DNA from 4 places in the [Limnothrix rosea] IAM M-220 genome. Region 1 is predicted to be linked to each of the others. Evidence: predicted binding sites of a transcription regulator. Region 1 holds the regulator's gene; each other region holds the start of a gene.
The links. Region 1 encodes NtcA, which controls nitrogen genes in cyanobacteria. Its sites were predicted from a motif close to TTTGTANCNNNNGNTACAAA; they were not measured.

Region 1 (8,042 bases):
TTTAGCATGGCTGTAAGGGCAGATTCTTCTGCATATTGCTGTTATTTATCAACTTAGCGTCTAAATACGACTTTACCATTGCTTAGAGCTACAAGTTCGAGTTTTAAGGGGCCGGCGTTATCGGTGTCTTCCATGGCGATCGCCCGAATTTCAGTGACTGGTTCAAGGGACTCATTAATAGCATCGGCAAAGGCAATAATATGGCTAAGATCACCGTCTCTCACTTGGATATCACCCAGAATACCGGCTTGACGCGCTTGGAACTGCGCCGCCCCTAAAAGAAAATCAATGGGTTGACGGGCGGCTGTGGGGTTTTGGATGCTGAGGTTTTCTAGTGAAATGGCCGCAATCACCTCACCGGCATCAAAAACGTCTTCTCGCAAGACCGCATCAGCAAAGACTTGCACCTGACTTTCTCCCTGTAGATAATTACCGGCAGCTAACAAGCGTACGACGTAGTCACGTCCATCTTCAATTTCGTCAGCGAGATTTTGAACCTGTGTGTTGGTGATTTGTACCACTCGCTCATCAAAGTCAGGATTACGACCCCTTGTGGCCAAAATGGCATTGCGGTTTGCTTCCCGTAGTAGTTCATCTACGGCTTGATTGACCACGTCACGGTCTAAAATTCGTACGACACCAAAGGCTAATACTTGACCCGTTGTGAGGGCAACATTACCGCTGCGAAAATTGATGTAGCTGGCTTCTAAAATATCGATTTGTTCTTGTAATCGGAAGATCTGGGACTCGACATTTTGTAAAATTTGGTCTTTGTCGGCGATCGCCTGGTCAAGGCTGGCAATGGTCTGATCGCGACTATTAATTTCATTTTGTAGCCCTTGGCGCTGGGATTCGAGGGAGGCGATTTGGCTAGAACGCGCTTCAATAATCTCGTTTTGCTCACTCACCTTAGTCTGTAACATTTCACTTTGGGTCGCAAGCTGATCCCGCTGTGTCTTTAAATCCCGTTGCTCTGCCGCAAGCGCTTCAATCTCTTCCTCTAGAAGAGCGGCTTGATCCCGGAAAGTAGTGAGCTGGGACTGGGCCGTGGCAAACTTTGCTTCGATACCCTCTAGCTCAGTTTGAGCCGCCAATTGATCTTGGCGGGCTAAGTCTAGTTCTGCCTCGATTTGTTGCTTCGCATCAGTAATCTCCTCCAGTTCTTGGCGACGTTGCGCCAAAATTTTGTCCAACTGAAAGACCCCTTGGCGTAGGGACTTACTAAGACCAAATAGTAACCCTAATGTACTAGCAGCAATCACTGTACCCGTCATTACCGTGACCACTACGGCAGTTTGTTTGGGGCGTAAATTGAACAGGCTTAAGCGAGCCTTACCCACTTTGCTACCAAGGCGATCGCCCAAAGCCGCAAGGATACCGCCTAGTATCAAGACCGAAAATATCAGTACAAAAGCACTAGTCATTTAATGACACAAATTGTCTCACACCACAAATACAACCGTAACGTTATTACTGTAGCGTTAAGCGAACTGTTGGCTCAGATTTACTGGGTCATGCACTGTAATTTTTTTCTTATAAATCGAAATCATGTTTTTTTCGCGCAGTTCTCCGAGTAATCTCGTCACCGTTACCCGCGTTGACCCGATCGCTTCGGCGATCGCTTGGTGAGAGAGCTTCAGATCCACACGGATCCCCTCTTCCGTCGGCACCCCAAAATCGCGACAGAGAATTAACAGAAAACTCACCAAACGCGATCCCATGTCCCGGTGCGCTAAAGTCTCAATCATCATCTCCGTTTGTAAAATCCGCGAAGACAGTCCCCGCAGCATCAACATCGACAATTCAGGATGCTCCTGTAACGCCTTTTGTACCTGTTCAATCGGCGCAGACAAAAGCTCCACAGGCGTAAAGGCCACTGCGTGATAAAAACGATCCGACTTTTGACCCGTTAACAGGGACAACACACCAAACACACTATTTTCCCGGAGCAACGCCACCGTAATCTCTTCCCCAGCTTCATACACCCGGGAGAGACGCACCGCACCTTTTAATAAAAAATAAACCCGCTCAGCCGGGTCACCAGGAAAAAAAATCGTTTTACCGCGATCATAATTTTCAACAACGGGAGGAAATGGGCCACTGTGGAATTGTCGGAAAGCAGCAGCCAGATCAGTAATTTGATTCACGGGTAATTCAGGGACTTGATTCGGATAAAAATCGCTTTGGGCAGTATCAGAGTTATAGATCATAGACTCACATCTGGAAGGATATCCCCCATTCGGGAAAATACACTTACTGGTGGGGACTTTAGTATGACGATGAATTCTCTTAACTAAATCTTACTCTGGTATAGTACTTTGTAATTTTTGCTTCAAATTAATTATGGTTTTCAGGGCAATGTCTCTTGTGATTCTGAAGATTTTGCACTGTTTTGCCGTAAAGTAGCGAATGGCTAGGGGGTCTATTGGTGTAATGGGACTCGCTCTAGCTCGACCGAATTTTTAAGAAACTTGGGAACCTTTATGCTTGATCTAACTGGAAAAAACGCCCTTGTCACAGGGATTGCAAATAATAAATCTATTGCTTGGGGCATTGCGCAACAGCTCCACGCGGCAGGCGCAAACATTGGCGTAACTTATTTACCCGACGATAAAGGTCGTTTTGAGAAAAAAGTCGGCAAACTGGTTGAGCCCCTTAATCCCACGCTATTTCTGCCTTGTAATGTTCAGGACGATGAGCAGGTGGATCAAGTGTTTGAAGCGGTCAAACAAGATTGGGGTAAGCTCGATATCCTCATCCACTGTTTGGCTTTTGCCCACCGTGAAGATTTAACGGGTGAGTTTAGTGATACTTCCCGGGCTGGTTTCCAGACGGCTCTTGATATTAGTTCCTATTCTCTTACGCGTTTGGCTCGTGGTGCAAAGGAAGTCATGACGGATGGGGGGGCGATCGTCACCATGACTTATCTTGGTGGTGTCAAAGTGATTCCTAATTACAACGTGATGGGTGTGGCGAAGTCTGCGCTGGAAATGAGTGTTCGTTACCTTGCGGCGGATCTAGGCCCTAGTAATATTCGCGTCAATGGTATTTCTGCTGGCCCGATTCGGACGTTGGCTTCTTCGGCGGTGGGGGGCATTCTGGATATGATTCACCATGTGGAGGCGACTGCGCCTTTGCGACGGACGGTGACTCAAACGGAAGTGGGCAATACGGCGGCATTCCTTTGTAGTGATTTGTCTAGTGGCATCACGGGTCAGATTATTTATGTGGATTCTGGTTACGAAATTATGGGTATGTAGGGTCAGGTGTCAGTTATCAGTGACCAGATATCAGTGACCAGTTATCAGTGACCAGTTATCAGTGACCAGATATCAGTTTTTTTTGGGTTCCTCTAGGATGACTAGGGGGACTTTATTTTTCGTTAGGTAAAGATATGCCAGAAGAGTTTGTTCACATTTCGGTATTGCGGGAGGAGCTAGTTGATGGGCTGGATATTCGTGATGATGGGCATTATCTGGATGTGACGCTGGGTGGTGGTGGTCATACGGAACTGATTTTGCAACGATCGCCGACCTGTAGAGTGACAGCGGTGGATCGGGATGCGATGGCTATTGAAGCGGCTTCGGTGCGGTTAAAGGGATTTGGCGATCGCCTCAAGATTGTGCGGAGTAATTTTGCAGAATTCGAGCCTTTTGGTCAAAAGTTTGACGGGATCATTGCAGATCTAGGGGTGAGTTCGGCGCAATTTGATCAAGGCGATCGCGGCTTCAGTTTTCGGATGGATGCACCGTTGGATATGCGCATGGATCAGCGGCAAAATCTGTCGGCAGCAGATATCGTCAACCGTTATGGCGAAAAAGATTTGGCGGACATTTTTTATGAATATGGTGAAGAGCGTTTAGCGCGGAAAATTGCGAAAAAAATTGTTGATCAAAGACCGATTCACACCACAAAAGAATTAGAAAATATTGTTTTTTATACCTATCACCCCAAGGCTCGTAAGGGTCGACTACATCCGGCAACTAAAGTTTTTCAAGCACTACGCATTGCAGTCAATGGTGAACTAGAGGCATTAAAAGGTTTACTAGACAAAACGCCTCAATGGCTGAACCCCGGCGGCAAAATCGGTATTATTAGTTTTCACAGCCTCGAAGACCGCATTGTTAAAAATACCTTTCGGGGACATGATTTATTGCGAGTGGTCACAAAAAAACCCATTGTGGCGACGGCAGCGGAAATCAACAGAAATCCCCGCGCCCGCTCAGCAAAATTACGATTTGCAGAGGCCAAAGACATAACGGTAGAAACGTAGACATAGCAGAAAAAAAAAACTATTGTTGCCCCAGTAAAATTACAGACAATAATGCAATAATCAAAAATTTTTAGACTGCTTTAAATTGGCGGACGGTAAACGATGGGCGCAGATAAAACCAATTCTCAAACAGCGATTATTGTGGCCTCAATTACGGTGGTCGGCACATTAGGCGCTTCATTGTTTGCTAATTGACGTGAGTTTTGCTTAAGCATGCTCGGAAGTACGACGCGGCGAATGGGAGAGCGAGAGATCGGGAGATGTTTCTATGCCAACAATCCTACTAGCTTTCAAACAATGCAAATTTTCGTTGCTTCCCCGTGTCTTTCCCTCTCCGTGTCTCCTCTTCTCTAAAGAATTTTGGCTACATTCTTATCCATAACTGACGTTAATTGGGATAAAGTTTTTCCACCAAAAGAGTCGCCCTCTAGCTCGACTCCAACCGTCGAAGTGCCTGCACCAAATACCTCATCAGATTCCCCACCAACCCTAGAAACAACACCCATTAGCTCAGACGGTTTTGCAGGCTTTTGGTCGTCGGAGAAAGATGTGACGGCGCAATATTTGGTGGATATTATCTTAAAGTCAGACGGCACGAAACTATCTGGTGAATTGCAGAGTTTTAACCAAGCGGGTGAGGATCAGTCACCATCGTTCTCTATTGCAGGAGAGTTTACTGGGGAGCAAGGTACTGTGGAGATTTTTGATCAAAGTGGTGCTGCACTTGGTAAGGCTGAGCTGACGCTGGCAAATGGGGCTCTAGAGCTAAAGATGCTGGAAGCGGCAGGCCTTGTGCAAGAAACCGTCCCGACGCAGGCGACTTTGTATCCCATTGATGCGGCAGAATTTTAGTGAAATTTTCGAGGGGACTATTTCGGTATTTTCCCGGAGCGATCGCCGATTGTTTTGTTCTAAATTCAAAGTAGCAACAATTTTGGCAGAACAAATTTCATGGCACAGCATAAATTCGCGTTTGGTCTTTTAGTAAGCTGTCTAGTTACCGGTGCAGTCTCCCCAGAGGCGATCGCCGACGATACAAACCCCAACGTCATGTATGTGGCAAATATGGCAAAGATTCCCATGGGTGGTGTCAAAGCTTTGCAGGGGCTGGATGTACCGGTGGCCGTCTCGACCGCAGTTCCTGATGAGTTTTTCTTAAGAGAAATTGAGCTGGAGTTTGGCGACTGGGGTGGTACAACCTATCGCCTTATTTATGATGGCTATTACGATAATTCTTTGGTGAAAACTTGCTTTGCCATTGAAGGCACAAATGATGGTGTTGGTGGCTTAGCGTTAGGGAATGCGTCCTACAGCTTTGCTTCGTCAGTCTTCGGACGCGGCACGATTGAAGCGGGTTATTACGGTAGCTCGGAAAGCAGCACATTTCTTGGCGACTGGGTTGGTCGTGGTAATGGCTATTATCGTTTTGTGGGTGCTGGCGTTTATGACAGTCTTGCTGGTTGTGAAAACGTTTCTGTAGATCAGGCGATCGCCATTTCAGAGTCCTTGCAATATCTCCCCTAACTGGTGGAGATGGGGATAACAGTTGTCACTGCCCTCGTTTTTCTAAACATTGTTTTGCGCTTGAGCCAGACAATCACAATCGCCGCAACAATAAAAATAAATATGTCATAGGGTTGAGCGTCGGGCCAGATCGGGTTGTTGCACTGGAAATGAAAAATGGCAGGGAGCAAAATACTGCCGCGTGAGGTGTTAAATAATGGCGTGACAATCACGCTCAGGGCAATAGAACCCGCTAAAAAGGGCGTAAAGGACCAAGCACTTTGGGGTGTACCGCTCAACAGGAATGCAGGCAGATGCCAGAATCCCCAGATTATTCCCAAAATTAATGCTGCTCCTATGGGCGCGAACTTGCGTTGTAACAAAGGTAAAGCCAGTCCTCGCCAGCCAAATTCCTCAACTGGGCCAGTAATTATCGTCATAACTAAAGCGAGGATCAGTGACTGAAATGAGTCAAAGGGCAATGCTGTGGCGAAAAGATCACCTTTTAATGCAGAGCCGCCAAAAAATAGTAGTGGAACGCCGAAAATTAGAAAGAGATACCAAGATGGGGAGCAGCGCCAGAGGAACAATCGAGACAAATAACGTTGCAAGCCTTCTCGTCCGCTGTGAAAGGTGACGAGGATAAACGTGGCGATCGCCGGAGCCCAGACGGCCAAGATAAATAGGGGGTGTTGACCGCTCACTGCACCAAAAATCTCAGTTATCGGTTCAGAAAAAAAGATAAACAGCGCGAATAGCCCCCATGTTAAGCCGAAGGTCATCAGCAAAAACGGCACGAGGGAGACGAAAGGAATCTGATATTGTTGGTCAGCATTTGAGGGGCGAATATTCATGAAAAGTTCCCATCGAATTTGTGACAACGAAAGGGTTAAAACTGTCTCAGAGATTATTTAATGAGGCGATCGCCGCGCACCAAAAAACGCCCGTCAAAGCTCATGGGTAAAGGATCGCCAGAGAATGGGGTATTGGCTAAACCGGGTCGCTGGGCATGGATATGCAAGTGGGGTTCATTACTTGCCCCAGAGTTGCCCACTTCAGCAAGGCGATCGCCGACTTTCACATTCACCCCAGCCTGAACAGCAAGACTTTGTGGTCGAAAATGAGCCAATAAAATATCGATATCATCGCAGCGCAAAATGACATGATTTCCCGCGAGATTTTCCCTATCGACTTCAGGGATTTGCATATCTGGCAGATGATCAACCGCCTGAATAATTTGACCATCACAGGGGGCTAGCACGGGCTGACCATAAATCTTGTAAGCCGACAGATCACGAGGCAAAATTCCAGTGGCTCGCCAGCCAAATCGATCAATTTGGACAATATCCACTGCATAGCCATTGCCTCGATAGGCACGAAAACGCGGCACAGATTCATCCATGGTTTTGAGATGGGCATTAATCCGAATGTCGCTGCCACCATTGAGAATTAGATAATCTCCTCCGCGCAACGGGAAACTAAGGTTGACAGAGGGCAATGACGGTGGAAATTGTCCCAGCCAACTGCTTACGGCTTCATTCCCCGCAAATACGCCGAAAGCAACCAAGCTTGTCACGAGAACCCATCCCAGCCAATTTGATGGCATTTTTTGCGTCGGTTTATGCCATCGCCACCCAATCCCTAGGGCAATGATAAACAGCAATCCATAGAGATATGGTGTCCACCAAGGCGGCAAGATCCACAGACCCATATTGGCGATCGCCCACAAAACAGTGGCTGTAACGGCAGCCTGTAGCCAAAAACCCATCACATTACGAAGGGGGGCGATCGCCATCCAGACAATGAGCACCAAAGGTAATAAAACTTGTGTCAGCATTAGACCAGTGATCATAAAACCCCCATTAAATCCAAGAGTTACCACTCAAAATTTTTCTAAACGATCATCGCCCCAACCTTGAGAATCCTGCCCCAATTCACGCTTTAACGGTAGATGGCATTGTCAATAGTGCAACGGAAAAATTCCCCTTCTGACGCAAAGCGATCGCCGCCGAAAAACCAACCGATGCGGAGACGAGTGGGAATGGTGTAGCCCGAAAAAGTCTCGTTTTTTTCAACAATGCCGCCAAAATTCACATACCCATAAGTATCCCCGGCCGGATTTCCCCACCGTGCTAATTTCACACTTTCCAGCAGACCAACATGATTCACACTAAGGACAAGATGGGCTGGCTCCCCAAAAATTGTAAAGTTAGCCTGGGCGGTAGATTCATCCAAATCGAGCCATCCTATTTCCGGCTGACAGAGC
Region 2 (8,042 bases), on a different contig from region 1:
CAGGGATTTCGACGGGAGCTGCCATTTGTGCAGGCATTAAAGTTGCCCAACGTCCAGAAAATGCAGGCAAACTCATCGTGGTGATTCAACCAAGCTACGGTGAACGTTATCTTAGTACACCGCTCTATCAGGATTTACCTGCCAATGTAATTGCAACCATGACTCACTAATCATTATTTCTTTTTTTTTGCTTTCCAAGTGCCGCCATAACGATAAAACGGATTATCTTTTTTAAGTTGCTTTTGGCAGGCTGGACAAACGAGCTGCCATTGTTGGGTTGTGTCGTATTGGATGCGGTAACAAATTTCAGTCGATTTTTGGCAGTAGGCGCAATTTTTTTCGCGATGTCTCATGGGCTCTTTTGGGTTGCAACACTTATTTATCGTTGAAGACCCCAACGGCAGTCATAGCGTCAACTCTTGGGGCGATCGCCTGCCCCATATTTTGCAACTATTTTTTGACTAGAAATCTATGGAAAATTTACAGGCTAGTACTTGATGCGATCATTATTTCTCGAAGGCGACGCATTTTTTTCGAGATATTCAATAATTTTGCCCGCCACATCAATATTAGAGGTTTTTTCAATCCCCTCTAAACCCGGTGAAGAATTAATCTCCATCACCACAGGGCCATGATTAGAACGCAACAAATCAACCCCAGCAATCCTTAAACCCATAGCCTTCGCTGCCCGCACTGCCGTACTACGCTCCTCTGGAGTGAGTTTGATCTTGCCAGAGCTACCACCACGGTGGAGATTAGAGCGAAATTCCCCCTCTGCCCCTTGCCGCTTCATGGATGCGACGACTTTGTCGCCAATCACAAAACAGCGGATATCCATACCCTTCGCTTCTTTAATAAACTCCTGCACCAAAATATTGGCATCTAAACCGCGAAACGCTTCAATAACCGAGGTAGCCGCTGGTTTTGTTTCCGCAAGTACCACACCAATCCCTTGAGTCCCTTCGAGGAGCTTAATCACCACAGGCGCACCACCAACGGTTTCAAGGAGACCTTCGATATCTTCTGTGGCATGGGCGAAACCGGTCACAGGTAACCCAATACCTTTTTGTGCCAAAATCTGGAGCGATCGCAACTTATCCCGTGAGCGAGAAATAGCTTGGGAGGTATTCGCCGCAAAGACCCCCATAATTTCAAACTGACGCACGACGGCATTGCCATAAAAGGTTGCTGATGCACCGATGCGCGGAATAATTGCATCAAAATCGTCTAGCCGCTTCCCTTGGTAAATAATAAAAGGTTGGTGGGAGGTGATATTCATGTAGCAGCGCAAAAAATTAATCACCTGCACTTCATGACCACGCTCGATCGCCGCTTCTTTTAGACGGTTTGTTGAGTATAGTTTTGCATTTTGGGAGAGGATAGCAATTTTCATTTTGACTCTGGGTGATCGGGGTGGCTTTGTAAAAAGGATTTGCTGACATCGACAAGAAAACGTTTGCGCAAGGCTTTACGGCCTACCAGCATACGGTAGCCCATCAAGGATCGATTCGTAAGACTTAGCTCGATATCCCAGCAATGCTCGCCCAGTTGAATGGGTGTTTTAATGACGGGACGGGTTTGTTTTTGTCCATTGGAGCTTTTCACATCGCGGTGCTCAACTAAAGGGGCAACGACGGTTACGGTGTCATGGACATTGCGTTGGTGGGGATGAATTTGAAAGCGAATCATCTGGCGATCGCCTTCTTGGAAATATTCAATGTGGGTGGCGTGGATCGAAGACGAAGCTGCTCCGGTATCAATTTTGGCGCGAATTAGCGGGATCTCAAATCCGGGCAAAGAGACACATTCACGCCAACCAATCACAGTTAGTGGCAGGGATTTTTTCATATTGCATGCTTTTAAAGGAGAAAAAAATTAGCTAGAGGCACTCGTATAAAACCGTAATGCAAAGCGCCAAACTAAATTCGACAAACATAGTAGTGCTATTCCTAAACATCCTGCTCCAATTATCCAGCCCAGCGGCGATCGCCCCAGCATTGTTTCAGCGGGAACCGTGGTCAGGAAAGTGACGGGCACGATGAAGGTGAAGAAAAAGCGGTAAATCGCCGGATAAGCCACGATGGGATAACGTCCAGCCTCTAAAAAACCGCGCAAAACTTCGGTGACATTATAGATTTTCACAAACCAAATACTGGTTGCGCCCAACATAAACCAGAGACTATACAAAATGGTGATGCCACAGGCGATGGGGATAAGGCTGATGCCATAGCGCAAGGGCTCTAAGCCTAACCGATTGCCCATATAAACCAAAATCAAACAGCCGAGAAATAGATCCGGCAATCCCCAAGGCGACACCATCCGCGTCGATAACCAAAATTGACTACTAATGGGCTTTAGCAATACATAGTCCAGTGTGCCGTCCTGGACTTGCTTCACAATGCGGTTGAGATTGGGGGACAAAAATGTTTGAGAAATACCCTGTAAAAAGGTAAACATTCCTACCACCAGCATGGCCTCTTGCCACGTCCACCCGGCAAATTGATAGCCTGTGCGATAAAACAAAAACAGACTAAATAAACTCCCGGCCAAATTGCCAGCACTACTTAACGCCGCAATCACAAAGTTGAGACGATACTCTAATTCTGCGGCGATCGCCGTTGCCCAGAATAGTTTTAAAATTCGCCAATATTTCAGCATCAATTCCGCAGATTTAGGGAGTCCGAGTTATTCTTCGACAGCACGAATATCAATAACGCTACCGTTAAAGTCGTAGTTATAGCCTTCTAGGCGCAGGGTATGACCCACCTTTACTTTGTTGTTGCCAAAGACAAAACCGTTATCGGTGAGCTCCGCATCGCTGGTCAAAATAATGGAAAGATCCGTAATATTTTCAATTTCAGGGCGGGGATCTTCTAGGGCTTTTACAGTACCGTCAGGCTGGGGAACCGGGGTCGTGCGGGGTAAACGCTCGATGGATTTAATCCCAATATTGGCAAAGGGTTGGTTGCGAATAACCACGGAGGTGGTCTCCGATTCGCGAAATTCTTCCACAAAACGATCTGGATTTTTGACGCTCAGTCCCCGCACTAAAAGCTCCACTTCGACAGTTTTGACATTGGCACCGATTTGCGCCACTGACCCCGAATTACCGGGCAAAAAGAAGATGCCGAAAATCACCGCTAAAGTAATGGCGATCGCCCCGACATCAAGCACACTAATTTTGCCGAACAAACGTCCTTTAGAATCCAGCAGAGCCATAACTTAAGGGAAGACAAAAAGATTAACGCAGCTATTATAGAGCCTTGCGGTGGCGCAATAGACCTTACCCATAATTCGTAAGCTCAACTATTGAGACTTTTTCTGCAGCACCCAAACGCCTGTTACTTAGCCCTTAGGAAAAACGAGCGAGATGATTCCGACGGCGTACATCCATCATTTCCACCAAACTCTTGGGTCGTTGTCGCTGGGCATTTTTCGCGAGGGTTGCTAGATAGTCAGCGCGGGAATGTTTTTGCTGCTCTGCTGGCTGTGGATCGATCACAGGCTCAATTTTTAGGGTGGGCGGCTGAACGGTCTTGGGGGTAGAAATTTTGAGGGGAGTAATGGGGGGCACTGCCACGACGGGAATTTTGGTCACAGGCGCAGTAGCCACGGCTGCTGTTTTCATTCTTCTGCGCACGGGTCGGCGAGTCGATGGGCGTGACTGAACTTTTGTGGGTGATGTGAGCTTATACAAAAACAAAGTGATCACAGATGAACCGGAGATACAACTAACGGCGATCGCCCAATAAACCCAGTCAGGCACATCATTATCTTTGGGCATGACATCCACAGCTGGCGGTAATGTCGGCGGTGCTACGGCAATGGTTTCCGCCACAGAGCCGCTCTCGATGATGCCATCAGCCGTCACGACAGCATCCGATTCAACAGCAACAAGGGAAACCACATCCGCTGAAAATTCCGCAGGTTCGCCAAAGTAGCCGACACCCAAATCAACGGCTGACCATACATCAGGGGTTTTATCTGCTTTCACATCTTCCGGGGCTGGCGCAAATATGTGTTCCTGCTGCTTCATGGCGGCGATCGCCTCCAGCATCGGGTCAATAAGAGGCAAGCGTTTTTCTGGATTAACAAGAGCCGACAGACCAAGAAAACCCATAGTCACCATGGCAACCCAAGCGCCACCGAGCAAAAACAATCGCTCCGAATGTAACGGGGGTTCTAACGTTGCCGATGCTTTTTTCCGACGCTTCTCAGACACCATAACTTTCGCTTTCCAGCCTCACACAAAAAACAAAGAATTAGTTCAAAGATATTATTTTTCTTCTAACAAACTAATGATTAGCAACAGTTAAAAGTAGAAAAAATGAACTATTTTTATGCCGAACAAATGTACTTTTTTACTTCGTTTTAGCAACAATAAAAAGAACTTGATCACAGCATAGCGAAGAAACCTAAAGTTGAGAATTGTTCGATGTAGATTTGTCCCGAAAAATGCGACCTAATCGCTGTAAAGCCAACCCCAAAACACCAAAAACCACAAAAATAGCCAGTAACGGCACAGACAATGCCAGCAAAGATAGTACGCCCGCACTAAGAACCTCCGTTGTTGACATAATTGGATTAGCCATACCGCCTGTCATGGCCGTAGATGCGCCCCGCGTCATGACCGTAAATCCCTCTATGATGCCTGCTGTACCTCCCCCGGCGGCAATGGCGATCGCCCACTGGAGTAGCGGTTCGATTTCTGCCACAGCACCAAGACTGGCCGACATTATTAAAGTTCCGATGGCGATCGCCGTTGGCATCTCAATCGCATCCAGCAAATTATCGACAACCGGAACATAATAGGCCAAAACCTCAGCCACTGTTGCCGCAGCAAAAGCAATCAGAGCAGTATGCGTACCCATCCAAGCAAAATTTTCACCGAGACTAAAATCACCATAAATAGCCCCTGCACTCATCACCAATGGCGGCACAAAAATCCGAAAACCACAGGCCGCACTTAAGGTGATACCAATACACAAAGCCAGCAAAATATCCATATTGCAACTACCGAAAATTTAAACGCCGCGAGAAAATACTCCCTACACTGTGATTATAGAAAAGAAATTCCGCGGTCTCTTGTGACTAAAACCAAAGAAAAACTTCAAGCACCTTTGGGATCTTTCCGCAATTTTCTGCCACACAGAAAAGATTACAAGCCTACTTTTCGAAAATCTATCACAACAAGAAAGAACCAATAAAAAAATCAAAGCAGCGTCAACAAATGGCTGATAAAATCAACTCTAAAAAGTGAAAACTTGACCAGTAAACCGTTGAATCACACTGATTTGATCACAGCCAACAAACAAGCTTAAAACTCTCAAAACCCTAAACTTATCACCACATTGGCCAATCTTTTCAAAACAGCAAAGGACTGAGCTAGGAAGATCGATGACCAAGGCTCGCAAGATAAAAATAAAAACCTTGGAGTTTAAAAGTCGAGGCTTTATCAATAGGTTTCATTTACTTCGCTAGAAGCTCACAAATCTCCAACTTTGTAGACCTAAACATACTGACTTTGACTATATCCGCCTGAGTCCAATCAACTTCATCGCAGATGATTCATAAAATACCTTATAAAGTACTCATCTTTGAAGATCAAGAAATATTTTATTCCAGCTATTTGAGTAGAGTCTTTTGATAAAAACCCCACTTCGAGATCGTTAATGAATCTAAACTGTGTGCCAGTACTCGGACATTGCGGTGACTAACCGACTACCACATCGCTCAATAGGTCTTGTTCATATGCAATTGTCTAATGCCAACTGACTGACTGATAAAAAAATCCGCCTTGTACTCCACTGGCTCCGTTGCGAGACGATGACATACTGCCTCACTTTCAATAGCTCTGCCTGTACAGCATCTAGGCTATACAACTGAAGTCCTTGGTCTACCATCGATCTAGGGGCACTCGGCAAATTTCTAGGATATTATGTGGAGTACATTCCGTCGAAACTAAGTAACTATGCTTAAAAGGCTACCTGTGGTTATGGACTCTGAAAGACCTGCGAGGATCCCTTAGTTTGCCTGAAACGAAAGGGCGATCGCCCATGGATATTTTGTGATGAGCCTTTAGTGCGATAAACGTAAATTACTATGACATTCGCCTCCAGGAACTCCACTTATGTATCACAAGCTACTTTTTTTCCCAAGACTGGCTTCTAAACTTCAATTCTTAAATGTAGCTTAAACCAATATTTAATATTTTCTCCTCACCGCACACTACACACACTTGAGATCAAAAGAAATTATGAGTAATCTCGGAAGACGTAAATTTATCCTTTACAGCTCTGCCGCTCTCGGTTCCAGCATCCTCCTAAAAGCTTGCGGTACACCCGAAGAACCCGCGACTCCTGATTCTGAAGCGACCGAAGGTTCTGAATCCTCAGCACCGGAAGCCAGTGGTGACACCATCAAAGTCGGTATTCTCCACTCCCTCAGTGGCACAATGGCCATTAGTGAAACGACCGTTGTAGAAGCAGAAAAGCTTGCAATTAAAGAAATTAACGAAGCTGGCGGTATCGGCGGCAAAATGATTGAAGCCATTATCGAAGATGGTGCTTCTGACTGGGATGTCTTCAAAGAAAAAGCAGAAAAACTGATTGACCAAGATGGCGTTGCCGTTGTTTTCGGTTGTTGGACTTCTGCCAGCCGTAAGGCCGTTAAGGACGTATTTGAGTCCAAAGACCACATGCTTTTCTACCCCGTACAGTACGAAGGTCAGGAATGTTCTAAAAATATTTTCTATACAGGTGCCGCGCCTAACCAACAGATCGAACCTGCCGTTGACTGGTTGCTTGAAAACAAGGGGACAGACTTCTTCCTCGTTGGTTCTGATTACGTTTTCCCCCGCACAGCAAATACAATCATCAAGGCTCAGCTAGAAGCCAATGGTGGCAACACTGTCGGTGAAGATTATCTTCCCTTGGGGAATACGGAAGTAACGCCGATTATCTCCAAGATCCAAGCGGCTCTTCCTGATGGTGGCGTTATTTTTAACAGTATGAATGGCGATAGTAATGTTGCTTTCTTTAAGCAGATTGCCGATGCAGGTCTTACGCCTGATAAGTATCCTGTCATGTCTGTCAGTATTGCAGAAGAAGAAGTTCGTCAAATTGGCCCTGAGTACTTGACGGGTCATTATGCGTCTTGGAACTACTTCCAAACGGTTGAGTCTCCTGAAAACGAAAAGTGGGTTGCAGACTTTAAGGCTGAATATGGTGAAGACCGTGTAACGAATGACCCCATGGAAGCGGCATACATCATGGTTTATCTCTGGAAGCAGGCTGTCGAGCAGGCTCTTGAAGGTGGTGCGGCTGATGCTTATGATCTCGAAGCGGTTCGTGCAGCGGTTATTGGTCAAGAGTTTGCGGCTCCCGGTGGTCTGGTGACGATGAATGCCAATCACCATCTATCGAAGACTGTCCGTATTGGTGAAGTCCGTGAAGACGGTATGTTTGACATTGTCTGGGAAACTGATGGCCCTGTCACTCCCCAAGCTTGGAACCAGTATGTTGAAGCGACTAAGGGCTTTGCTTGTGACTGGAGTGATCCTGCTAAGGGTGAAAAGTACGAAATCTAAAATCTGTTTAAATTGAACAGTTGAAGTGAAGCTGTGACTTGATACTTGTTGTTGAGTCCAGCTTTGTTGTTATTTACATCATGGCTCGGTAAAGTCCTAGTAGATTTTTTGAGAACTCGTGACTGAACTTTTAATTGGAATTTTTAATGGGGTTAGCATTGGCTCTGTTTTGCTAATCTCGGCGCTAGGTTTGGCGATCGCCTTTGGTTTGATGGGGGTCATTAACCTCGCCCATGGTGAACTGATGATGCTAGGGGCATATACCACCTTTGTTGTCCAAAATGTATTTAGGAGTTTTGGCGAAGGTTGGTTTGATTTTTATATTCTGTTTGCGATTCCCTGTGCTTTTCTGGTCGCGGCGGCGGTTGGTTTTGGTTTGGAACGGGGAGTGATTCGTTTTCTTTACGGACGTCCCCTTGAAACGCTCTTGGCGACTTGGGGTGTGAGCTTGATT
Region 3 (8,042 bases), on a different contig from region 1:
GATGTCTCTAAGTCAATCGAGTGGCTTCGTCAGAAGGGCATTACCTCTGCTGAGAAAAAGGCAGGTCGTGTTGCTGCTGAGGGCTTAATTGAGAGCTATATCCACACTGGTGGTAGCATCGGTGTCATTGTTGAAGTGAACTGCGAGACTGACTTTGTTGCTCGTGGTGATATCTTCAAGGATCTAGCGAAGGGCATTGCGATGCAAATTGCGGCATGTCCTAATGTTCAATATGTAAAGGTTGAAGACATTCCTGCTGAGATTGCTGATAAAGAGCGCGAAATCGAAATGGGTCGTGATGACCTCGATGGTAAGCCTGAAAACATCAAGGAAAAGATTGTTGAGGGTCGTATTGCCAAGCGTCTTAAAGAGCTTTCTTTGTTGGATCAACCCTATATTCGTGATCAAAATCTTACGGTGGGTGAGCTTGTTAAGAACACGATTGCAACTATTGGTGAAAATATCCAAATTCGTCGTTTCCAACGCTTTGTGCTTGGTGAAGGAATCGAGAAAAAGGAAGAGGATTTTGCGGCTGAAGTTGCAGCTCAAATGGGTAAGTAACTTGCCAATCGAGTTATTAATTCAACATTCTATTAATTGAAATATATTTAGCCTTCTCCATCTCTGGGGGAGGTTTTTTGTTGGGCTTCAAGGTTTGCTTTGGCGTTACGTCGCCACATTGAGGGTTTGATGCGTCGCAGTGCTGAACCAATCAGGCGATCGCCCCATTCTTCGTCGGTTATCTCGGCTAACTCAGTAAGTTTTGGGGCTAAGTTTTTCGGGTAGGGTTGGAAATCTGGAATGTCTGTTTCTTTGGCAAAACGCTGGTTCCATGGACAGACATCTTGGCAAATATCACAGCCTGCTACCCAATTTTGCAGATGAGGTTTGATGGTTTCGGGGAGATCTTCGGCGCGATTTTCGATGGTGTGGTAGGCAATGCAGCGGTTGGCATCTACCACATAGGGTTTGGCGATCGCCCCCGTCGGACAAGCGTCAAGGCAGCGGGTGCAAGTGCCACAATGGTTTGTGTGGGGTTTATCGGGCGTTAATTCTAGGGTCGTTAAAATTTCCCCCAGAAAGACCCAACTGCCATATTCACGGGTAATGACATTGCTATTTTTTGCCTGCCAACCTAAGCCCGCTCGCTCCGCCCAAATTTTGTCTTGAACGGGTCCTGTATCGACATAAAAGCGGTGTTGATCTGCTGGAAATTCAATACTGAGCCAATGGCAAAAAGCCTTGAGGCGCTTCGTTAAAACGCGGTGATAATCACGCCCCCAGCCGTAGCGAGAAATTTTGGCGATCGCCGGATCTGCTGAATGTTGATGATCGGTGTAGTAGTTTAATGCGACCGCAATGACTGATTTCACTTCAGGTAAACATCGACGGATGTCCTGTCGTTTTGGGCTAGCCATCCACGCCATGTCTGCTTGGAAACCTTTGTCTAACCAACGGTTGAGGCGTTCTAGATTTTCTGTATCGACCGGGGCGATCGCCGCAATCCCAATTTTATGAAATCCCAACGCCAACCCTTGCGCCTTAATCCGTTGGGTCTGTTTATCAATCGCATTCCTTTTCACTTGCCTGCCGCATCACTGCCTTTTGACGGCAAACGCGTTTCCAGCTTTAAGCAATTTTTGCCATTCACTTGGAGCTGATATTCCACCCGATCCATTAACCGTTTCATAATTAACCAACCGTAGCCGCCCTCCTGACAAGTCCCCGGCTCTGGAGGTAGATAGGTCGATAAATCAAAACCGTTGCCAGAATCCCAAATCTCTAGGGTGCAATCTTCACCTTTGAGTTCTAAACGTAGCAAAATAGGAACTTCTGGCTGTTCCTTATGGGCGTGGCGCACCACATTAGAGTAGGCTTCCACAAGGGCAAGGCGAAGGCGATTTGATTGTTTTGTCCAATCAATGCGATCGCCTAATTCTGCCTGTAGACAATCTAAAAGCCATGTCTCAACGACAGTCAAAAATTTTAAATCACTAGGAATTTGGAGTTCAGTACGCATACCTTACATGACCTCCAAAGAAATAATGGTTTGGTCGTCTTCCTGCTCAGTGTAGGTCGATTCATTAAATCGTTCGAGCAGCTCATACAGATCAAAATGCTCAGGATTTTGCTGGATTAAACGCCATAGACCTTCTTGATTGAGCATATTATTACGCTCTTGGCGGAGTTCTGGCTTCGTGACCGTCGCTTCTGTAATGCCATCACTCGTAATCAATAAAACATCGTGGGGTCGTAAATTGAGGACACCAGCTTCTGCCTGCCATTCCGGCAAAATACCGATGGGAATGCCCCGCCGTTTGAGATAGGTGGGTTGGCTATCAGAAGAAAGCTCTTGGTGAGACCATAGCATCGGATAAATGTGCCCAGCGTTGGCGTAGATCAGTTTTTGTGTTTCTGCTTGGTAGCAAGCCACGACCATTGTAATAAAACAGTTGCTATTAAATAAATCATCTGCCATTGCCCGATTGAGATTCGCCAAAATTTGTTCTGGGGCAGGGGGCGTTGTTTGATTCAGTTGCTGCCGTAGGGTTGATAGGGCGCTCGCCATAAATAGGGCAGCGGGAACCCCTTTGCCGGAAACATCACCAACGGCTAGCCAAAGGTTACCATGGTTGTCTTGACAGGCTTCAAAGAAGTCTCCCCCGACTTGGCGTGCGGGTAGGCAATAGCCTTGCACTTTTGCGACATCGGATTTGGGGAGGGTTTGGGGTAAAAGATTATGTTGGATCTGGCGGGCAACTTCTAGTTCGCGGTGGATCTGCTGGGTTTGTTGCTGAATTTTTTGGTATAGCTTGGCTTGGGCGATCGCCAGAGCCGACTGTTCAATGACGGCATTGAGAAGTTGGAGATCATTATCAGTCCAAGGTTGCTTTTCGATATTGTGCCAAAAGGTGAGGACTGCGTAGGTTTTCTGCTTCCAAATCAGCGGTACTGCCAGTTGTAACCACGACTGATCCGTCACGCATAATTCTAGTTGGCGATCGCCACTAGATAACGCTTTTTCCGTTAAGCCAGTATCTTCATCTAAAGGCGGCTCTGGCTGGGGGTGGGCAAACTTTTCTGGCGACAATTGAGGCGGTTGACCTTCCATCACTGGATAGAGAACACCATAATCAGCACCAAAACTTTCACTAAGTCTTGCCACAATCGTTTGTAGCGTACTTTCATAATCTAACGATTCCCGAATTGCTCGAATTAAAGAATTAACCAGCTCTTCTTGCCGCAATGAGCGTTCCAGCTGATTTGTGCGCTGCTTCACGACCTCATAAGTCTCTGCCGCCTGATGAATCGTTGACATCAAATCATCGGGCTTCCAAGGCTTCGTAATGTACTTAAATACCTTGCCGGAGTTGATCGCGCCAACGAGATCCTCAACATCCGTATAACCAGTCAGTAAAATCCGAATCGTATCAGGATAAGTCTCCACCGTGCGACTGAGAAACTCAGTGCCATTCATGACAGGCATGCGCTGATCCGAGATGATAATCGCCATCTCCCCTTCTTGCTCTAGAACCTCTAGAGCTTTTAAAGCACTGGTGGCACGGTAAACCTTAAATTCGCGACGAAAAGTACGATACAGCAGATCAAGATTGTCGGTTTCGTCGTCTACGACCATTAATTTAAGTTTATTGGTATTCGAGACGCTCATAGATTCCAAATCTTAACAATTGATCGCATCAAGTCTTAGTCACTTTCCTTTGCTACCAATCGTATCTTTCTTCTCACAAAATGAATAAACCGACTAAATAAATTAACCAACTAAGCCAGAACGTAGCGCCCTAACCGCGGCTTGGGTACGGTCATCGGCACAAAGTTTGTTCAAGATATTACGAACATGGGTTTTCACAGTACCGACAGTAATAAACAAACGTTCTGCAATTTCTGAATTACTACAGCCATCAACAATGAGCTGTAAAACTTCCAGTTCCCGCTCCGTCAATGGTGAACTTTCCAGCAGCTGCTGATCCTCAGGGGATGTTGCCTGAATGGCAATGGTTGCTTCCGTGCCGTTACCGGGCAGTTGTACTTGATTGAGGACAATGCGGGCGATCGCCGGGTCGATCCAACTATTACCCGAATAAGTCGTTTTCACCGCTTCCACGAGATGATCAAAAGTGACATCCTTCATACAGTACGAATCCGCACCCGCCGCAAAGGCCGCCAACACCGCTTCGCGATCATCTTGCAAAGTCAAAATCAAAATTTTAGTTGTATCGCTACCACCAGGGCTTTTTTCTAATTCTTCCTTAAGCTGTCGCGTCACTTCAACCCCATCAAGCTCTGGCAAACCAATATCAACGATCGCCAAATCCGGTTTTAAATCACGTAACAACTTCAGCCCATCAGCACCATTGTTCGCTTCTGCCAATAGCTCAATATCAGCACATTGCATCAGAGATGTCCGCAAACCAATCCGTGTTAGATCATGATCTTCGACTAAAACAACGCGAATTTTTCCCATGGGTATATCAGAACTATTTCCCCAAAATATAACATGATCGATATACATTGATAGGGATACCTTAGACGGATCTTGTCGTGATTTTTCCTGAAAACCGTGCTTGAACAATCTGCAATTACTTCAACCCTAATGTTGACCCTCCTACTCATGGTTGGTCTGTTTTTCTTTATTCGCGCCTCCCTAAAAGACCGTACCGAACAAATGGAGTTTATCGCGACGGAGCCGGAAGAATCAGTCTTTGAAAGACTCCAAACCTATTTTGAAAAACGCGCCTATCAAATTACAGATATAGATGGCGTGAATAATGTCGTTACCTATCAAGGTTTTGTCCCGCCCAGTGGATTTCTCGCCGTCTTTCTCTCGCTATTGACAGCTCTAGGTCTAACCTGTGTGGCCTTGGTTTTGGCCTTGCTATATCCCCCGGTCGGATTTGGTTTTCTTGGTATTACCCTATTGGCACCGGCTGCGGGCTTCTTCTATTGGAAACGGGCTGGCAAAATGGAAAAGGTTGTTTTACAAATTACAAAAGAAACACCCATTACAGAGACACCGACCCAACGCATCCTTGTGACAGCCCACCGTGATGAGCTGATTCTCCTGCGTCAAGTTGTGCCTTATCGCCTGCATGAAGCCTAGGCAATGTTGTTTTTCCTACTCCGCGGAGTAATTGTTTGCCGGCACAATAAAAAATCCTAGTTTATACAACTAGGATTGCTTTACCAAGGGTTTCTTTTTGTTTGCGTTCTCTGGGAAATATTCCCTGACCAGATTTATGTCACTGAATCTGGGTCATGGGTGGGTACTTACAGGGAAATGCAATAAAAAAATAGTGAAAGATAAATGAACAATGCCCTGACTTAGGCTTTGCTGGAAGCTGCGACTTTGGCTTCAGATACTTCGTTGTCGTCGGTATTACAAAGCACTCGCAGACTGGGGAATAGGAAATGATTCTCCTCAACGTACTGGGCACCAAATAATCCTTTTTCCGCCCAAAAATAGCGGTCTGTGGTGTGCTCGTTACGTTTGACAATGACAACGGCGGGGGGAACAATGCCGTTAGCCGCAATGTGTTTGCGTGCTGCGGTTACTGGTTTGTCTTCGCCACTCTCGATATTGTACTGAGGGACACTCTCTAGAATCTTTCTTCCTTCCTGACGACGGCGACTTTTACGTTTACGTTTTCTTGCCAACCCGATACCTCCTAGTCTTGCTTAAATTCGACTGTAACAAAGGTCACAGAATTTCGAGCAAAGTATATCCGGAACAATTTTTAAAAGCAAGTTAAATTTGAAAAAAGTCGTAAAAAAGTGACATTTATATGGTAGGGGTTTTGCTTGCTTGTCCGACACCATGGAGTTTTGGTGCAGGGTATAAATAGAATGTTAAGTTTCTCTGCGATCTGCATCAATTGTGTTGGATGCGGAAAAAGATAAGTCCGAATTATGATGTAATTCGCAACTGATTACGATTGGATAGATTTTCGGCGATCGCCTATGACCACATTTCCCCAATTATTGCCGGTGGGTGTCGAGTTTACAGCCCTTTGTCAGCAACAGCTTCAGCTGTTGACAATGAGTTTGGGTGCGGACTGGAGTGTGTTGTATTTGGCGCAGCCCAACCACAATGATCAAGAAATAGAGTTGCAGGTGGTGAGTTCTTATCCGGAGCGTGTCTTGAAGGCTGATCATGAAACGGTGTTTGCTGGCACCAATGATGTGGCGACTCTTATTGATCAAACATTGACGGCGGGGGAGCTGGCAGGTACGGGGTTTGCGCCAGAGAGGACTGAGGCGATCACGGATTCTTCCACGGCGTTTCCGTTATTGCATGAGGATTTGATTTTAGGGATTTTGGCGACGGGACGTGCGGATCGTGGTTGGCGATCGCCGGAAATTGCTCAGATTGAGATGATTACGAAAAGTTTGAGCTGGGCTTGTGTAATCGATCAGCAAAAAAGTTGGACAACCCAGCAGCTAACGCAACAGCGACATTTACAGGAGGTGGAGCAGGAGCATTTCCATGATTTATTGCACCAACTGCGAAATCCCACCATGGCCATTGGTACGTTCGGAAAATTATTGCTCAAGCGCCTAGAGATGGATGATCGTAATTATGCGGCGGCGGCGGGAGTGGTGCGGGAGAGCGATCGCCTGAAGGACATGTTGCATCAGTTTGGGGAGGAGGTTAATTTCCTTGATGCGCAAATTCAAAGGTTGCCGTCGGGTTCGCTTTTGGCTTTACCACCGGATAAGTTGTCCTCTGGGTCTATGGCAAAGACTGGCACTTTAAATTTGGCGCAGTCGATTCCGCTGACGATGATTGACCTTGTACAGCTCCTCCAACCCATTATTGAGTCCATGGCGGCGATCGCCGCTGAGCAGAATATCACTTTACAGACAGCCATTGCCTCGGATGTGTTTCAAGTGTGGGGTAATGCCCAGGCGCTAACGGAGGTGATTTCAAATCTTGTTGAAAATGCCATTAAATATACGCCTTCCAATGGTGTGATTCTGTTGCAGTTACAGCGGATGGGTGAGGCGGTGCAATTGTCTGTACATGATACTGGCTACGGGATTCCGGCTCAGGATTTAGATCAGATCTTTGAGCGGCACTACCGTGGTGTGCAGGCTGAAAGTGAAATTCCGGGCACGGGTCTGGGCTTGGCGATCGCCGCAGAATTCGTCCACAAAATGGATGGGGATTTAGAGGTAGATAGTCCCTGTTTAGGATTACCCACAACAGATGAACTGCCGGGCAGTACCTTTACGTTGTGGCTTAAAGCTGCCAGTTAATTAACGTTTAGTTGCTGATGCGAAGGAGGGAGCCTTGTTTACTTTTAAAGACTTCGATGCGGCTCTGGAAGGCTTCTTTAAATTGGGGAATGTGAGTCACGGCGAGAATACAGGCAAAATCGTCGGCGATCGCATTGATGGCTGCAATGAGTCGGGCGCAACCTTCGGCATCTTGTGTGCCAAAACCTTCGTCGATGACTAACATTTGTAATGCCATGCCAGAGCGTTGGGCTAGGAGTTTGGCGAGGGCGAGGCGAATGGAAAAATTAATCCGAAAAGCTTCGCCACCGGAATAGGTTTCGTAGGGGCGAGTTCCCCGTGCATCGGCGATGACGATATCGAGGGTATCAATCATTTTCGACGTGATTTTTTTGCGGGTTCCTTTGCGAGCTTTTTGGGTGAGAAATTGCACATGAAACTGATTACCCGTCAGGCGCGACAGGATTTGATTGGTTTCTGCTTCCAATTGCGGGAGGGCATTTTCAATTAATAAAGTTTGAATGCCATTTTTCCCGAAAGCGCTGCCTAGCTCTTTATAGATGCGGTGTTGACGGCGAATTTCGGCGAGTTCTAGTTTGCTGTCTTCGTATTCATCGGCAAGGGTTTGGAGTTGTTGTAGGGATTGTTGCAGTTGACCTTGGTGAGCCAATAAATGATCAAGTTCTTGGCGGCGGTGCTGGATTTGGGCTTCCAACTGTTCGATTTCACTACCATGATCCGCAAATTTGGCGATCGCCTCTCGTGTTGTTTGTATTTGCGTTTCGATG
Region 4 (8,042 bases), on a different contig from region 1:
AATTTCACAATGGTACTTTTGCCAGAACCCGTTGCTCCCACAATGGCGATCGTTTGACCTGCCGGAACACTAAGGGAAAAATTCTCTAGGACAGTGGCGCGATCCTTATAGCCAAATTTGACGTTAGAAAGATTGATTGCACCTTTAACCGTATGGGTGGGTAATGCCTTTTCGCCGGATCGGATACTAATCGGCGTATCAAGCAAATTAAAAACACGTTTTGTCGATGCCATTGCCCGTTGGTACAAGTCCAAAGTTTGACCCAAACGAGTTAGCGGCCATAGCAAACGCTGAGTCATAAACACGAGAACGCTGTAAGTTCCAACAGCGAGGGTGCCACTTTCAACTTGTAAACCACCGAAAAATAAAATTGCGGTAAAGCCAGCCAAAATTGCGATGCGAATTAACGGCACAAATGCGGCACTAAAGGCGATCGCCCGATTATTACTTTTCACATAGGCAAGACTATCAAACCGCAAACGATCCAGTTCAAAATGCTCCGTTGTAAAACTTTTAATCGTCGTGATACCGCTAAGATTATTCGAGAGACGGGTGCTGAGTAAACTTACTTTTTCCCGCACATCCCCATACAAAGGCGCTAATCTTTTTTGGAAGCTAATGGAACCCCAAACAATAATCGGCACAGGCAAAAGTGCCATCCAAGCAACCGTCGGCGTGAAGTAAATAAAAATGCCGCCGATGAGCACAACTGTGGTTAAAACTTGCAGAATTTCATTGGCACCGACATCAAGAAATCGCTCTAACTGATTAATGTCGTCATTGAGTAACGCTAAAAGTTCGCCCGTACTGCGTTCTTCAAAATAGCCCAACTCCAAATCTTGCAAATGACTATAGCCATCCAGCCGTAGCTCATGCTGCATTTTTTGGGCGAGGTTGCGCCATAGCCGTTGGTACAAATATTCAAAGACAGATTCGGCACTCCAAATGAGTAGCGATACCACGCAAATAACGAATAGCTGACCGACTAAACTCGTTACGCCAAACTGGGCGACAAAGGAATCTTCTTTTTCGATCACGGTATCCACCGCCATACCAATCAAAGCTGGTGGCGCGAGATCAAAAATCTTATTTAAAACAGAACAGGCGATCGCCTGATTGATCTGAGTCTGGTGGCGATCGCCGTATTTCAGTAGACGTTTTATCGGAGAGGTCATAAAAAGCAGAATACAGTTCTAGTATCCAGCGATCATAACCCGTCTAAGTTCCACACCTATGGAGCGCGAAATCTAGCTACCGAAAAAACAGTCGAAACAGCGAACATTAACTGATGTTTTTTAAATTTTTACTTTTCCTTCTCGCTAAATATGCCTAAATTTTTAAGCATTAGCGTCTTGCAATAATCCAAATGGCGTGGACGATACCGGGAATGTAACCCAACAACGTAAGCAGAATATTAATCCAAAACTGGGGGCCAATACCAACTTGTAAGAAAACACCTAAAGGAGGGAGAAAAATGGCGACAATAATCCTAACAATATCCATTGATTTTTTTATTGAAATATCTATGTTCAATATTCACAATAGACTAGGTTTATAGCCTAGTCATGTATAGAGAAGTATAAGAAGCCCTACCCCGTCCGATATAAATTATCCGTTTTGAAATATGTTTATTTCTTTGGGATTTTTCTTAAAAAAATACAAAATGCCGCTTTAATCAGTTCTGAGAGAAAGCAAAGACATTATCTGAAAGTCTTGTGCTGAAAGAAATATAGCCTTTTTCGCCTAGATGATATGGTTCCTTTCCTAAGATGACTGAAATCTCGTTTAAATTTACCTGACTAATTTATATGACAATTTTCATTCAACGTTTTTCCATTAATTTCCTATAAAAAAGAGTCAGAAAAAGGGCATTTAAAAAAGGCAAAAGAAGAAAAATATCAATATTTTATAATTTAAAACGGTAAATCGTTTCTCCGTCAGGCGATCGCTGAACATCACCGTTAAATTCTTTTACCCGAGCTTCAAGATATCGCTGGGACTCTTTGCCTGATAGCTTAGATGTTTGCGCAAATTTCAGAATACTAATTTCGCCTTGGTTCGCTTCAATGGCGTGGTAAAAATTTTGTCGCAACCAATCAGAATCAAATTTTTCTTTACGCACCCGTCGATGCAAACTGTACAGCATCCAGCCCCCTGATGCCGTGAAAGGCAAACCGAAAATGATGAGAGCTGCCATGGCATTTTCCCGCTCCTCTTGGGGCACGGACATATTATTCATTTCAAAGGTGGCATAGATACTAATGGGCAAACCCATGATCAAAAATGAGATGCCAACGAATCGCTGAAACCCTCGAAAGGCAACCCTCGCCCAGTGTTTTTTTGGTGCAGCGATAGGGGCTTGGGGAGATTTGGCGAGATGAACTTGTGGCTGGGGAATGTTTAGGGCGGTTTCTGGAATACTGTCTTGCAAAACAGTTTGATGATTTGAATTTAAGGCTGTTGGCGCAAGGTGAGAAGACTGTGAAGAGAGGGCGGCGATCGCCTGTTTGACCTCCAGCGCAGAACGATACCGTTGCCGAAAATCATAGCAAATCATCCTATCGAGAATGGCAGCAAACTGGGGCGAAACCTCCGCATCCTGTCGCCACATAATTTCAGCCGTATTGGGATCTTCATAGAGCTCATCATTAGTGTTGTAGCCCATGGGCGGAATTTTGCCCGTTAAAGCCTGCACAATGATCATCCCAATAGCATAAACATCACTACTGAGCTTTGGTTTACCGCGTCCCTGTTCACTAGACATGTAGCCCGGTGTGCCAATGATTGTGCCCATTTGCGTTTTCCCCTGAGCATTGACCTGCGTGGCCGCGAGTTCCTTCACCGCACCAAAATCAATCAAAACAACTTTGCCATCCTGTTGCCGTCGAATTAAATTAGCAGGTTTGATATCGCGGTGAATTACCTTTTGCCCATGGATAAAAGCCAAAGGCTCCAACACACTTTCAAGGAGGGCGATCCCATAGGCTTCACTTTGTTTTTTGCCCACTATAATTTCCTTTTCCAGACTATGACCCTCGACAAAATCTTGCACCAGAAAAAATTCTTGATTTTCCTCAAAATAAGCTAGCAAATGGGGAATTTGATCATGATCCCCCAAACGATTTAGCAGCTGTGCTTCCGATTCAAAAAGTCGCCGCGCCACCTGTAACGCTTCTGGGTTGGTAAAACTTGGCTTAAGCTGCTTGACAACACAAACTTTATTAAATTGCTTAATATCCTCTGCTAGGAAAGTTTGGCCAAACCCCCCAGCTGCAAGAGATTCCCTAATCTTGTACCGTCCGTCAAGAAGTTGCCCGATCATAATCACCGTTTACAAATATTGCGCCAAAACCACATAACCCTATTATGAAGCAGCATCTAAATCTACAAAGAAAAATTTCAATGTTGCGCTTAAAAATAAAAAAAAGAAAGCCACAATGACTTTCTCAAAAAAACTATGAAATTTATATACTTAATCGGACTTAATCGGAGCTTGGGGCGATCGCCTAATGGGAAGCCCGTAGATTATGAGATTCTTGTCTAAGCAAATTCACAAGATGCTGATCACCACTAGCCTGAGCAGACTGAATACGACGCTCTAAACTCCGGCGCATATTTTCAAGATGTACTTGGCGCACATCCTGACTCATCAACTGCGAAAGCTGAGGTAATTTTACCGGACAAGACGGTGCTGGAGCCTGATGACCAACAGAACGCTCCCGCAAAGACGCTGGAATGACCGATTGCATCGTTGAGTACAAATTGCCACGGTAGTGCAGAAGTACAGATTCAGACTCCGGACGTTTAATTTCACTAGCAACACAACGACGGTGAGTTACTTGGCCACGATATTTGCCGAGAATATTTCCTTCTGTCACTTCTAAGGATGTTGGTACGTGCTCGTAAGAGACACCACGATATGTCAATTTCATATTTTCCTCTTCAACATTCCATAACTATTTCTGTAAATATTGTTACATTAACCACCTTAAATTTGCATTTATATCAGGAAAAATTTATATTTGCATCATTTTTCATAACGATTAGGCACAAAAAAAAGGAGCCGTAAAGCCCCTCTTATTTTATTCAAGTAATTTGTCTATGGGACCTAAGCCATACTCAGATGAGATGACTGAGGCCATCAACTCTTTAGGCCTGCTCTACAAGTTCAGGTTTGCGCTCTTCTTTACGAACAGCAACCTTACCTTCTTCACTAATATCGACAATAGCTGTGTCACCAGAACTAACGCGACCAGAAAGAATTTCCTCAGCAAGGACATCCTCTAGGAGACGCATAATGGCTCGACGTAATGGACGCGCGCCGTAGGCTGGGTTATAACCTTCCTCGACAAGACGTTCTTTAAATTTGTCAGTAACTTGTAGCTCGATCTCTTGCTCTGTTAGACGCTTAAAGACATCCTTGAGCAGAATCTCGGAGATCTCCTTGACTTCTTCCTTGTTGAGCTGACGGAATACGATGATTTCGTCGAGACGGTTCAAGAATTCAGGACGGAAGTATTGCTTCAATTCCTCATTTACAAGGGAGCGAATCCGGTTGTACTGGGACTCAGCCGCATCATCACCGAACTCGAAACCGAGACCGCCACCACCTTTCTCAATAACCTTGGAACCAATATTGGAAGTCAAGATAATGAGGGTGTTCTTGAAGTCAACGGTACGACCCTTCGCATCAGTCAAACGACCATCTTCAAGGATTTGCAGAAGCATATTGAAGATATCGGGGTGTGCTTTTTCAATCTCATCAAAGAGAATGACGGTATAAGGACGACGACGAACGGCTTCAGTGAGCTGACCACCTTCGTTATAGCCGACATAGCCTGGAGGGGAACCGATCAACTTGGATACGGTGTGACGCTCCATAAATTCGGACATATCCAGACGAATCATTGCATCCTCAGAGCCGAAGAAGTAAGCTGCCAAGGATTTGGTGAGCTCGGTTTTACCCACACCGGTAGGACCAGAGAAGACGAAACTTGCAATGGGACGGTTGGGGTTCTTGAGGCCAACGCGGGCACGACGGATCGCACGGGATACAGCTCTCACGGCATCTTCTTGACCAATTAAACGTTGGTGCAAAGTTTCTTCCATATTGAGGAGCTTGACGGATTCGCTCTCGGTGAGTTTGTTGAGAGGTACGCCTGTCCAAGATGCAACGATGTGGGCGATCTCTTCGGCATCAACGACTGCGTCGATGTCAGTCTTTTTCTCTTTTTGGCTGGCGGCGATCGCCCGAATTTCTGCCTTAATAGACATTTCGCGGTCGCGCAGTTCACCGGCTTTGTCAAACTCTTGGGAACGCACTGCTTCATCCTTGTCTTTGAGGACACCCCGCAGTTCCTTGTCTAGCTCTTTTGCTTCAGCAGGAAGTTGGGAATTGATGAGGCGGACGCGAGATCCAGCTTCGTCAATAAGGTCAATGGCCTTATCGGGGAGGAAGCGATCGCTGATATAACGATCTGCTAATTTTGCTGCTGCATCGAGTGCCTCATCAAGGATTTTGAGCTTATGGTGTTGCTCATAGCGTTCGCGGAGACCAAAGAGAATTTCGATGGTTTCTTCAACGGAAGGCTCACCCACCATGACGGGCTGGAAACGACGCTCTAACGCGGCATCCCGTTCAATGTGCTTGCGGTACTCATCGAGGGTAGTCGCACCGATACATTGCAGTTCACCACGAGCCAAAGCAGGCTTGAGGATATTTGCGGCATCAATGGCACCTTCCGCTGCACCAGCACCAATCAGGGTGTGAACCTCGTCAATGACAAGGATGACGTTGCCAGCTTGGCGCACCTCATCCATGATTTTTTTGAGGCGTTCCTCAAATTCACCGCGATACTTAGTACCTGCAACGAGCAGACCGATATCAAGGGTAACCACGCGCTTTTCTTCGAGGATATCTGGGACATCACCAGTGGAAATGCGCTGGGCTAGACCTTCGGCGATCGCCGTTTTACCAACCCCCGGCTCACCAATGAGTACAGGATTGTTCTTCGTACGGCGACCAAGAATCTGGATAACCCGCTCAATCTCTTTTTGACGACCGACAACGGGGTCAAGTTTACTGTCCTTTGCCAACTGCGTTAAATTTGAGCCAAACTCATCAAGAGTCGGTGTTTTGTTGCTGCGGGAGCCACCGCTACCAGCTGCGACCTCAGCGGTTTCACCCAACATACGGATAACCTGGGTTCTTACCTTAGAAAGATCAACACCTAAGTTTTCAAGGACTCTAGCTGCAACTCCCTCACCTTCCCGAATGAGACCTAGCAATAAATGTTCAGTGCCGATATAGTTGTGACCGAGTTGACGGGCTTCCTCAAGGGATAGCTCTAAGACTCTCTTTGCTCTAGGTGTAAAAGGAATTTCTACGGCAACAAAGCCAGATCCCCGTCCAATAATTTTTTCAACTTCAATGCGAGCATCCTTGAGATTGACTCCCATAGACCGGAGTACCTTTGCGGCTACGCCAGTACCCTCACCGATGAGACCGAGGAGGATTTGCTCCGTACCAACGAAGTTGTGACCAAGGCGACGAGCTTCCTCTTGGGCAAGCATAATCACCTTAATAGCTTTTTCTGTGAAGCGTTCAAACATGATCTGTTTTTGTACCTGCTGCTAGTCCCGTATGTAAGGTTGATTCTAACACAGGGTAAAATTTTGGTTTCGCGCTCCTAGAACGGTTTTTGATTCGGTTTATACTCCTAGGCAGCGTCCGGTAACATTCGCTACGAACCGATCTCTAGGGCTTCGACAATGAGGCCGTACATTAAACCAATTTTAAAGACGTTAATGAGTTCAAAGGTGAGGTTCCTGCCTTGGTTAAGTTCTTCGTCTGGCGATCGCCGCAACCATCTCGGACGTTTGTAATAAAGGCGGCTCATCACTTCAAGAATGACTAACAAAATACCTCCAACCACGGGATCCCAAGCGGCAGTTTGTCCGGCAGTTGTCGGTACAACGGTTCCAATAAAGTTACCGAAAAGCAGACTAATGATAATAAGGGCAAAACGTCGCCAAGGATTTTGGAAAAATTGCCCAAATTTTACGAGACTGTCGTCAAACAGGGTGTTGAGTCGGGTACGCTGCATCTTTAAAAATTACCAGTAGTCAAAATTTATTTGTTGAGTTGGTTGAGGAGCCATAGGGCGACGACGATGCCGGTGAAGTGTGAGGCGATCGTGTGGGTATTGGCGAGGATAATAAAAAGGTCTTTGGGTTGGATGAGCTGGGATGTGTTCGAGAAAACCGCCCCTTGGGGAATCGTTAAGGCTTTACCAATGACTAAGCCGACAAATGCTTCTGCGCCAATAATGGCGGACATCATGCCTAGGAGATTGGCGAGTAATCCGAATTTGATAGTCTGCAAGGTATAGGATTTTTTGGGGCGTAGGGCATTGTCATCGACGAGCATTAACCGGGCAATGGTTTTATAGCGAAAGAAGAAAAATATACTGACGACTAAAGCCACAATGCCGCCAGCTGCACAGAAAACGCCAAAGGTGCTGCCTTGGCTGAATGTTGGATCTTGTTGGGCGGCAGCGGTATTATCGCCACCGACGAGGCTAGCACTGGCAAAGAGCAGGATTAAAGCGGCAACGACACCTAAAACAAGTTGAACCCAAAAACCAATGTTTCCGGCAAATCTCAGGGTTGCGGAGGCGCGCAGGATAGCGATGGGGATTGAATTCCCGGTTAAGGCTCCTGATGAGGAACGTTTCATAAAGGGTTTTGTCGGTTGTTAAACGGCTTTTTCTTGATCTATTTTGTCATAGGTTCTTTGCTTTCTAGTAGTCTCGATGGGAAATCGGGGGGCGATCGTCTGTCTACATTTCCCTAACAAATCTCTCGGCTAGAATAAAAAGCAATCTCATAGAGACTCATGGCGATGGTGCAACAGTTCTCTCCAGACTCGACGACGGGCAAAATCAAATATCCAGACAGTGACGGGCAACCGATGGCAGATAATACGTTGCAATTTCAGTGGATTGTTACGATTAAAGAAAATCTCGAACTGCTCTTCGCCG

Region 2: the regulator NtcA is predicted to act here: its motif matches at 6,130-6,149, upstream of urtA (urea ABC transporter substrate-binding protein).
Region 3: the regulator NtcA is predicted to act here: its motif matches at 5,704-5,723, upstream of NIES208_RS03840 (DUF3155 domain-containing protein).
Region 4: the regulator NtcA is predicted to act here: its motif matches at 3,962-3,981, upstream of NIES208_RS08285 (DUF4278 domain-containing protein).

What each region holds. Positions count from the first base shown of each region.
Region 1 is NZ_MRBY01000002.1:114,690-122,731, forward strand. It holds gene NIES208_RS01805 (DUF3084 domain-containing protein) at 54-1,424, opposite strand; gene ntcA (global nitrogen regulator NtcA) at 1,482-2,210, opposite strand; gene fabI (enoyl-ACP reductase FabI) at 2,484-3,260, shown strand; gene rsmH (16S rRNA (cytosine(1402)-N(4))-methyltransferase RsmH) at 3,395-4,273, shown strand; gene NIES208_RS18455 (hypothetical protein) at 4,634-5,125, shown strand; gene NIES208_RS01830 (hypothetical protein) at 5,225-5,797, shown strand; gene NIES208_RS01835 (CPBP family intramembrane glutamic endopeptidase) at 5,794-6,630, opposite strand; gene NIES208_RS01840 (M23 family metallopeptidase) at 6,684-7,628, opposite strand; gene NIES208_RS01845 (DUF6920 family protein) at 7,718-8,042, opposite strand, start outside.
Region 2 is NZ_MRBY01000040.1:19,059-27,100, reverse strand. It holds gene cysK (cysteine synthase A) at 1-170, shown strand, start outside; gene NIES208_RS14135 (hypothetical protein) at 174-353, opposite strand; gene rimK (30S ribosomal protein S6--L-glutamate ligase) at 488-1,393, opposite strand; gene NIES208_RS14125 (ATP-dependent zinc protease family protein) at 1,390-1,848, opposite strand; gene NIES208_RS14120 (ABC transporter permease) at 1,876-2,658, opposite strand; gene NIES208_RS14115 (DUF4330 domain-containing protein) at 2,686-3,219, opposite strand; gene NIES208_RS14110 (hypothetical protein) at 3,353-4,225, opposite strand; gene NIES208_RS14105 (DUF4126 domain-containing protein) at 4,416-5,006, opposite strand; gene urtA (urea ABC transporter substrate-binding protein) at 6,257-7,588, shown strand; gene NIES208_RS14095 (ABC transporter permease) at 7,707-8,042, shown strand, end outside.
Region 3 is NZ_MRBY01000006.1:6,891-14,932, reverse strand. It holds gene tsf (translation elongation factor Ts) at 1-561, shown strand, start outside; gene queG (tRNA epoxyqueuosine(34) reductase QueG) at 609-1,568, opposite strand; gene NIES208_RS03860 (ATP-binding protein) at 1,580-2,020, opposite strand; gene NIES208_RS03855 (SpoIIE family protein phosphatase) at 2,024-3,670, opposite strand; gene NIES208_RS03850 (response regulator transcription factor) at 3,773-4,483, opposite strand; gene NIES208_RS03845 (cofactor assembly of complex C subunit B) at 4,580-5,119, shown strand; gene NIES208_RS03840 (DUF3155 domain-containing protein) at 5,341-5,673, opposite strand; gene NIES208_RS03835 (sensor histidine kinase) at 5,977-7,275, shown strand; gene sbcC (exonuclease subunit SbcC) at 7,283-8,042, opposite strand, start outside.
Region 4 is NZ_MRBY01000015.1:53,143-61,184, reverse strand. It holds gene NIES208_RS08300 (ABC transporter ATP-binding protein) at 1-1,175, opposite strand, end outside; gene NIES208_RS08295 (YqaE/Pmp3 family membrane protein) at 1,345-1,503, opposite strand; gene NIES208_RS08290 (serine/threonine-protein kinase) at 1,907-3,322, opposite strand; gene NIES208_RS08285 (DUF4278 domain-containing protein) at 3,507-3,932, opposite strand; gene NIES208_RS08280 (ATP-dependent Clp protease ATP-binding subunit) at 4,150-6,612, opposite strand; gene NIES208_RS08275 (DUF565 domain-containing protein) at 6,744-7,106, opposite strand; gene NIES208_RS08270 (DUF3611 family protein) at 7,133-7,738, opposite strand; gene NIES208_RS08265 (Uma2 family endonuclease) at 7,904-8,042, shown strand, end outside.